2 regions of the Pseudomonas sp. RGM 3321 genome follow, and region 1 is predicted to be linked to the other one. Evidence: predicted binding sites of a transcription regulator. Region 1 holds the regulator's gene; the other holds the start of a gene.

Region 1 (4,526 bases):
CTGGAAGTTCAGCTTGGCTCCCTGGCCTGGAACCAGTTGCAGGGCAGTCGTCCGCAGCAGGCCAATCTGTGGCGCCGCCTGCAACGTGTCGGTTTGTCCGGCCCGCTGTCGCGCGATCTGCTGTCGATGATCCCGGAGATTGACGAGCCTCGTCAGGCCTGGCGCATGCTGCTGGCCCATTTGGCGCGCATGATTGCCGTGCCGGACATCGAGCCGCTCGAAGAGGGTGGCGTCATCGCCATGGTCGGGCCTGCCGGTATGGGCAAGACCACCACGCTGGCCAAACTGGCGGCACGTTACGTGTTGAAGTACGGTCCGCAGAATATCGCACTGGTGAGCATGGACAGTTTCCGCATCGGCGCACAGGAGCAGCTCAAGACCCTTGGGCGCATCCTCAACGTGCCGGTCACCCATGTCGATCCTGGCCAGTCGCTGGTTCAGGCACTGGAGCCGCTGCTGCGCAAGCGCGTTGTGCTGATCGACACCGCCGGGCTGCAAGCCAGCGATCCTGCGCTGCGCATGCAACTGGAAAGCCTGGCAGGGCGTGGCATCAAGTCGCGTAACTACCTGGTACTGGCGACCACCAGCCAGAAGCAGGTACTGACCGCTGCCTATCACAGTTACAAACGTTGTGGCCTGGCCGGATGCATTCTGACCAAGCTTGATGAAACAGCCAGCCTGGGCGAAGTCCTGAGCCTGGCGATCAGTCATGAATTACCTGTGGCCTACCTCACGGACGGACCTCGTATTCCTGACGACCTGCACACCCCGCGTCGTCATCAACTGGTGAGCCGTGCGGTGAGTGTGCAGATGCAGGATGAGCCGAGCGAGGAAGCAATGGCTGATATGTTTGCTGACCTCTATCACACCCCTGGCAAGAGAGTGGGTTAAGTGATGGATATTATTGGAATGTCCCTGCGTCAACGGTCTGCCATGTGGTGTTCATTTGCGAACGTGCAGCCCTCGATGTGGTTTCGGTCTACGCAAGACAAGGTAAAGAAATAACATGGGCAGCATGCATCCCGTACAGGTTATCGCGGTGACCGGTGGCAAAGGTGGCGTCGGTAAGACTAACGTGTCAGTGAATCTTTCACTGGCCCTTGCCGAGCTTGGCCGTCGCGTCATGCTGCTGGACGCCGATCTGGGTCTGGCCAATGTCGACGTTCTGCTTGGGCTGACGCCTAAACGTACACTTGCCGATGTGATAGAGGGCCGTTGCGAGTTGCGCGACGTCCTGTTGCAGGGGCCGGGTGGGGTGCGTATCGTGCCTGCCGCCTCTGGCACCCAGAGCATGGTGCATCTGTCCCCGGCCCAGCATGCGGGTCTGATCCAGGCGTTCAGCGAGATTGGCGACAACCTTGATGTGCTGGTGATTGACACGGCTGCCGGTATCGGCGAATCGGTGGTCAGCTTCGTGCGCGCCGCTCAGGAAGTGTTGCTGGTGGTGTGCGACGAGCCCACGTCGATCACCGATGCCTACGCCCTGATCAAACTGCTCAACCGCGACTATGGCATGAACCGCTTCCGGGTGCTGGCCAACATGGCGCAGAGCCCGCAGGAAGGGCGCAATCTGTTCGCCAAACTCACCAAAGTGACGGACCGTTTTCTTGATGTCGCGCTGCAGTATGTAGGTGCCGTGCCGTACGACGAGTGCGTGCGCAAGGCCGTACAGAAACAGCGCGCCGTCTACGAAGCATTCCCGCGATCCAAATGTGCGCTGGCGTTCAAGGCCATTGCCCAGAAGGTTGACACCTGGCCGTTGCCAGCCAATCCGCGGGGTCATCTCGAGTTCTTCGTTGAGCGACTCGTTCACCAGACCAGTGCAGGGCCTGTGCAATGACTGCGAGCGGCTACCAGATGTACAGCAAGGCTTCCCGTAATTCGCAATACGAGTTGATCGAGCGTTATGCGCCATTGGTCAAGCGTATCGCTTATCATCTGCTGGCGCGCTTGCCGGCCAGCGTGCAGGTCGAGGATCTGATCCAGGCCGGCATGATCGGTCTGCTTGAAGTCTCCACCAAATATGATTCAACCAAAGGTGCGAGTTTCGAGACCTACGCCGGCATTCGCATTCGTGGTGCGATGCTGGACGAAGTGCGCAAGGGCGACTGGGCACCACGCTCAGTGCACCGCAATACCCGAATGGTCAGTGACGCAATTCGTGCAATTGAAGCTAAAACCGGCCGTGACGCTAAAGATCACGAGGTTGCGGCCGAACTCCAGTTGAGTCTTGATGATTATTACGGGATTTTGAATGACACCTTGGGCAGCCGCCTCTTCAGTTTCGACGACCTGCTTCAGGACGGCGATCACGAAGGGCTGCATGAGGATGGCGCAAGCGGTTCGCTTGAGCCGTCGCGCGACCTGGAAGACGAGCGCTTCCAGGCAGCGTTGGCCGATGCAATTGCTAATTTGCCAGAGCGTGAGCGTCTGGTGTTGGCGCTGTACTACGACGAAGAGCTGAACCTCAAGGAAATCGGAGAGGTTCTTGGGGTCAGCGAATCTCGGGTCAGTCAGTTACACAGCCAGTGCGCAGCTCGTTTGCGGGGGCGTTTGGGGGAGTGGCGAGCGCGTTGACGGCAGTGCGCGACGTTTGTCGTGCGTTGTCTGCATGCCGGCTGTGCAAAGCGTTACGTGGTAGCAGGATAGACCAGGCAAGGGCCTGTCGGGCAATGTCTCGATGGGCTTTAGTCGCAGTCTTGACTGTCGTTGTGCCAAGCCCGTCGTCGTTTCGTATAGCTGGGGGTGTGCTGTGCCAGTATTGAGTGAACAGCGTGTTCAGGTGCTGAACGCGTTAAAGACTGCTTGGAGGTCGAATTGGACAAGAACATGAAAATCCTCATCGTTGATGACTTCTCAACGATGCGGCGGATCATCAAGAATCTGTTGCGTGATCTGGGGTTTACCAACACATCTGAAGCGGATGACGGTCTGACCGCATTGCCGATGCTGCACAGCGGTGCCTTTGACTTTCTGGTGACGGACTGGAACATGCCTGGCATGACCGGTATCGACTTGTTGCGTCAGGTCCGTGCGGACGAGCGTCTCAAGAGCCTTCCTGTACTGATGGTTACTGCCGAAGCGAAGCGTGAGCAGATCATTGAAGCTGCCCAGGCCGGGGTGAACGGTTATGTAGTCAAGCCGTTCACGGCTCAAGCGCTGAAAGAGAAGATCGAAAAGATCTTTGAACGCGTCAATAGCTGATGCATGCCGCGAGGGCGCTATGGATAACAATGATTCAATGGCCGACTTTGAGTCGACCTTAAAGAGACACGCGCAGGAACTCGTCACCAGCCTTGAAAAGGGCCGCTTCGGTGACGCTGTGCAGCTGATCCATGAACTCAACCAGACACGCGACCGCGGCCTTTATCAGGAAGTGGGCAAGCTGACTCGTGAGCTGCACAGTGCAATCGTCAATTTCCACATTGATCCGCATATGCCTCAGGCCGAAGAGGTGTCGCAGATCACGGACGCGACCGAGCGTCTGTCCTACGTCGTCAGGCTGACCGAGAACGCGGCCAACCGTACGATGGATCTGGTCGAGGAAAGCACGCCGCTCATGAATGGTCTGAGTTCCGACGCCAAGGCGTTGAGCGAAGACTGGGGACGCTTCATGCGTCGCGAAATCGGTGCCGAAGAGTTTCGTGAACTGGCCAAGCGCGTCGATGGTTTTCTGACGCGTACCGAGCAGGAGGCCGATAGGGTTTCCGGGCATCTCAACGATATTTTGCTTGCTCAGGATTACCAGGACCTCACCGGTCAGGTGATCAAGCGCGTCACGCAACTGGTGACCGAAGTAGAGGGTAATTTGCTCAAGCTGGTGCTCATGGCCAGCCATGTCGATCGCTTCGCCGGCATCGAACATGACGAACAATCCATCCTTGCTGAAAAAGATCCTAAAAAACATCTCGCCAAGGGTGAAGGTCCGCAGATTCATGCCGATAAACGTGAAGACGTCGTATCCGGACAGGATGATGTAGACGATCTGCTATCGAGCCTCGGCTTCTAAGATCTGTTGACGGTTAATTTTAGGGAGCACCCCATGAGCTTCGGCGCCGATGAAGAAATCCTTCAGGATTTTCTGGTAGAGGCCGGCGAAATTCTGGAGCAGTTGTCAGAGCAATTGGTCGAGCTGGAAAGCCGACCGGATGATGCTGATCTGCTCAATGCAATTTTTCGCGGTTTTCACACTGTAAAAGGGGGCGCCGGCTTCCTCCAGCTCCATGAGCTGGTGGAGTGCTGCCACATCGCCGAAAACGTGTTCGACATCCTTCGCAAGGGTGAACGTCGCGTTGATTCCGAACTGATGGATGTGGTCCTGGAAGCTCTGGACACCGTCAACAGCATGTTCGGTCAGGTACGTGAACGGACTGACGTAACTGCGGCGACGCCAGAGCTGCTGGCTGCGCTGTCGCGATTGGCCGAGCCACAATCTGCCGACGAAGTCGCAGCGCCCGAACCTGAGCCCGAGCCGGTGGTTGAAGCCGCCGCTCCGGTTGCGGTTGCCGAGCAAGCGGCCGGCGATG
Region 2 (4,526 bases), on a different contig from region 1:
TGAATTAATAATCTGGTTGATCTCGGCCGTGGACACTGCGGTACGTTGTGCCAATGTCCGGACTTCGTCAGCCACCACGGCAAAACCGCGCCCGGCTTCACCTGCCCGTGCAGCCTCAATGGCGGCATTGAGCGCCAGTAGATTAGTCTGATCAGCGATCCCGCGAATCACCTCAAGCACCTTGCCGATACGACCGCTGTCTGTTTCCAGGCGCTGAATGACGTTGGCCGTCGAGGAAATCTCACTGCGCATCCGGGTGATGGTGGCGATGGTCGACTGCATGACTTTATCCCCGTCCTGCGCGCTTTGGTCAGCCTCATCCGCAGCACGTGCAGCATGTGCCGCATGCCGGGCAACTTCCTGAGCAGTAGCAGACATCTCGGTCATCGCGGTAGCGACCTGATCGGTACGCTCAAATTGCTCGTGAGTGCCCTGAGCCATCAATTCGGCAATGGCATTCAGCTCGCCGCCGGCAGTATCGAGGTCGGTGGTACTGCGCTTGAGGCGGCTGAAAGTATCTGCCAGGAAATCACGCAGCGTGTTCGCTGCGACGGCAAGACGGCCGAGTTCGTCCTGGCGCGTCACGTCAACGCGTGCAGCAAACTTACCTTCACTCAACTGGGCGACGTATTCGATAAGCATACGAATCGGCGCAACCAGATTGCGATTGACAATCCACAGGGCAAGCAGGCCTACCAGCAGCGCAGAAACGAGCATTACAACGGCACCAGTTAGGATCGTGCGGTCGGCTTGCTGACTGATTGCAACCGACTGGGCATCGCTGGACTTGTGCAGTTGATCAACCAGGCTGGCCATCTGCTCGCTCGTCGGACGGTCTACGCCTTTGACTGCGGCGTCGCCAGCAGAAGCATCGTTGCCCGCCGCGATGAATGCATCACGGCCAGTGCGATAGGCAGTGCCCAATGTGCGGTGCGCCTGCTGCAATGCCTGCACCTGGCTTTTCAACGATTGATCGGTGCCTTCCATTTCTGCAAGCAGGCCCAACGTACTTTGCACCTTGCGTTCCTGCTCTTCGAATTGCCCCCAGAATTTGTCGCGGTCTGCCGATGCCTTGCCGCGCAACAGAACGTTTTTCCACTCCTGGACCTGAACCTTGAATTGCAGGTTGGCCTCATCAACCAACTGCGAGGCACGGACCGGACCTTCAAGAAGACTGCGATAGGACTGCACATTACCGGACAGGAAGTTGAAACAGACCAGCGCAATTATCAGCACCAGTACAAGACTGCCGCCAAGCAAGCCAAGGATTTGGAGCCTCAGGGATTTCGACATCATGATGATCTCTGGAGAAAAGGGGGTCTGCGTCAGCACGCAGAATATGACGAGCCTCATCCCTTACGGCCGAGCCAGACAGCCCGGCACATGTGCTCTATGAGATCATCATCGGCTTGCGCCAATATTTCTTTAAAAGCAGCGACATTCGGTATAAATGTCAGAAATACGTCAAAAAAACGCCAAAAAGAGAGTGAAAGATCTAATCCGCCTGCCCGAATACCTGACTGGGCCGTCGCAGCGAAGGATCGAAGGGATTGATTCTGGCACTGATGGCCGTGGCTTCACGCCTGAGTAGCTCGACCACGGTCATCAGGCGGTCAGGCCCCAAGCGGTCGGAGATAGTCGCCACGCTGAGCGCCGCCACTGCACGGCCGCTGCGGTCCAGAATCGGCACAGCAAGCCCGGCCATGCCCGGTAACGCGCCGGTGTTGCGGCCGGCGTAGCCGAGGCGGCGCACGTTTTCGACCTCTGAACGCAGAAACACTTCGTCGTACAGGTGAAAATCCTTGAGCCGTGGCAGGTTGTAGGCAATCACCGTTTCCCGCTCGTCCTCGGGGAGAAACGCGAGAAGCGCCAGGCTGCCCTGCCCCACACCCAACGCAACGCGGCCACCGATGTCACCGGTGAACGTGCGAATCGGATACGGGCCTTCACTGCGGTCCAGACAGATCGCGTCAAAACCACTGCGTGCCAGCAGAAACAGTGAATCGCCCAGCGATGCAGACAGGCGTAACAGACTGGGGCGCACCACATCGCGCAGATTGCCGGTGTTACCCGCCTTGGCGGCCAGCGCAAAGAATTCGATGCTCAACCGATAGCGCTTGCTGAGCAGGTCCTGCTCGACCATGCCCTCATCCATCAGGCTGCGTAGCAAGCGGTGCGTGGTGGGTTGCGAGAGCCCGACACGTTGGGCGAGTTGCGTGACCCGCTCGCCGCCTTCGTCGCAATCGCCCAGGCAACGCAATACGGCGAACAGTCGCGACACAGCGCCTACGCCCACTTCAGCAGATGAAGCATTCCGATCAGTGGAATTATTCATTAATATATCTCGCTGTTTTTCCACTAAAAGAATTAATCCAAAGAAAGATGTTATTCAGTGAAATTCGTTGTTGAGCCCATCCTAGCCTTCGCCCTACTCTCAGTCCACAGGGGCGATTTGAACAATCATCGGTAGCCGACTCAGAGCGAGCACCAACGTCCACAGAACTGCATGACCTCATTTCGCATCTGCCCATGACAAACGCGTGTTTCGGCGCGCATGCACAAAGGTGGAAGCAGGCATGGCATTTCTGCAGCTCGAAGGTCTCTCCAAACGCTACGGCTCCATAGACGCTGTGGTCGCTACGAACCTGGCCGTCGACAAGGGCGAATTCGTTTCACTGCTCGGCCCTTCCGGCTGCGGCAAGACCACCACTCTGCAAATGATCGCTGGCTTCGTTGAAGTCAGTGACGGGCGCATCGTGCTCGACGGTCGCGACATCACCCACGCCAAACCCAGCAGTCGGGGTCTGGGCGTGGTATTTCAGAGCTATGCATTGTTTCCGCACATGACCGTGGCCAACAACGTTGCGTTTGGCCTGCGCATGCGCAAGGTGCCTGCTGCCGAGTTGCAACAGCGTGTCACCCGGGTGCTGGACTTGGTTCGTCTCGCTCAACATGCCGAGCGCTACCCGCGCGAGTTGTCTGGTGGGCAACGACAACGGGTCGCGCTGGCCAGAGCACTGGTGTCGAGCCGCCGGTGCTGCTTTTGGATGAACCGCTGTCCAACCTTGACGCCAACCTGCGCGAAGAGATGCAGTTCGAAATTCGCCGTATTCAGAACGAAGTCGGCATCACCACGCTGATGGTTACCCACGATCAGGCCGAAGCCCTGTCGATCAGTGATCGGGTAGTGGTCATGCAGGCCGGGCGTATAACGCAGATCGACGAGCCCTACGCGCTCTACGAACACCCGCGCACGCGCTTTATCTCGGGGTTTGTCGGCAAAGCCAATATGTTGAAGGGCGACCCGGACAGCAGCGGCAACCCGCAGATCCGTCTGCTGCCCGGCGATGGCACGCTGACACTCAGCCTGCGTCCAGAGAAAATTGATCTGGTGGACCCCGGCTGCGGACGGCTGTCGGGGCGTATTGTCACGCGTTACTTTCTCGGCAGCCAGTGGCTGTATCGCATTCAGACCGGCATCGGCGAAATAACCGTAGTGCGTCGCAACGACGGCCAAGCACCGCTGGAACAAGGTGCTGCGGTCGGCATGGATTGGCCAGCCGAATTGCTGCGCGTACTGGACGCCGACGAGGTACGCGCATGAGCCTGATGAGCGAAATGCGTCAGGGTGGCCGCGGTTATTGGCTGTCAGCCCCGGCACTGGCGTTGTATATCGGCTTGCTGGTGCTGCCGCTGGGCCTGACGCTGCTGCTGTCATTCAACGTGTTCGACTATCAGGTCGGGGTGAAAGGCGACAGCTACACGCTGGCCAACTATATGGCCGTTGTCACCGACTCGTATTTCTATGAAATCTTCCTGCGCACCTTCTGGATCAGTGCGCTGGTCACCCTGCTGTGCGTGCTGATCGGCGTCCCCGAAGCCTACATTCTCAGCCGTATGGGCACGCCGTGGCGCTCGATCTTCCTGATTCTGATCCTCACGCCGCTGCTGATTTCGGTAGTAGTGCGGGCTTTCGGCTGGAGCCTGCTGCTGGGAGCAGACGGCCTGATCAATCAGGCCATCCAGTTCATGGGCGGTCGACCGGTGAAACTGCTGTACACCCCGTTCGCCGTGATTATCGCGCTGGTCCACGTGATGTTGCCGTTCATGATCATTCCGGTCTGGACATCGTTGCAAAAGCTTGACCCCACCGCCGAACAGGCCGCGCTGTCGCTGGGTGCCAGTCAGGCGAAAGTCATGCGCCTGATCGTCCTGCCGCAGGTCATGCCGGGCGTGCTGTCCGGCTCGCTGATTGTTTTTGGCCTGGCCGCCAGTTCGTTTGCCATTCCCGGCCTGCTCGGTGGTCGACGTTTGAAGATGGTCGCCACGGTGATCTACGACCAGTACCTCTCGGAACTCAACTGGCCGATGGGCGCGACCCTGGCGGTAGCGCTGCTGCTGGTCAACCTGCTGGTCATGCTGTCCTGGAACCGCATGATCGAAGGCTGTTACAAAAAAACTCTGGGGGAATGATCCATGTCCAAGAACGGTCCTTTGGCCCTGTCGTTTCATGCGCTGGTAGTGAT

The links. The regulator FliA, encoded in region 1, starts transcription of late flagellar genes. The targets are predictions, from matches to a motif close to CTAAAGTTTNNNNNNNNNNNGCCGNTAA.
Region 2: the regulator FliA is predicted to act here: its motif matches at 1,402-1,429, upstream of RGM3321_RS18170 (methyl-accepting chemotaxis protein).

What each region holds. Positions count from the first base shown of each region.
Region 1 is NZ_JALHBH010000095.1:46,270-50,795, forward strand. It holds gene flhF (flagellar biosynthesis protein FlhF) at 1-891, shown strand, start outside; gene fleN (flagellar synthesis regulator FleN) at 1,007-1,840, shown strand; gene fliA (RNA polymerase sigma factor FliA) at 1,837-2,577, shown strand; gene RGM3321_RS05965 (chemotaxis response regulator CheY) at 2,830-3,204, shown strand; gene RGM3321_RS05970 (protein phosphatase CheZ) at 3,224-4,009, shown strand; gene RGM3321_RS05975 (chemotaxis protein CheA) at 4,043-4,526, shown strand, end outside.
Region 2 is NZ_JALHBH010000114.1:180,310-184,835, forward strand. It holds gene RGM3321_RS18170 (methyl-accepting chemotaxis protein) at 1-1,293, opposite strand, end outside; gene RGM3321_RS18175 (IclR family transcriptional regulator) at 1,496-2,335, opposite strand; partial or broken gene RGM3321_RS18180 (ABC transporter ATP-binding protein) at 2,577-3,604, shown strand; gene RGM3321_RS18185 (ABC transporter permease) at 3,601-4,473, shown strand; gene RGM3321_RS18190 (ABC transporter permease) at 4,477-4,526, shown strand, end outside.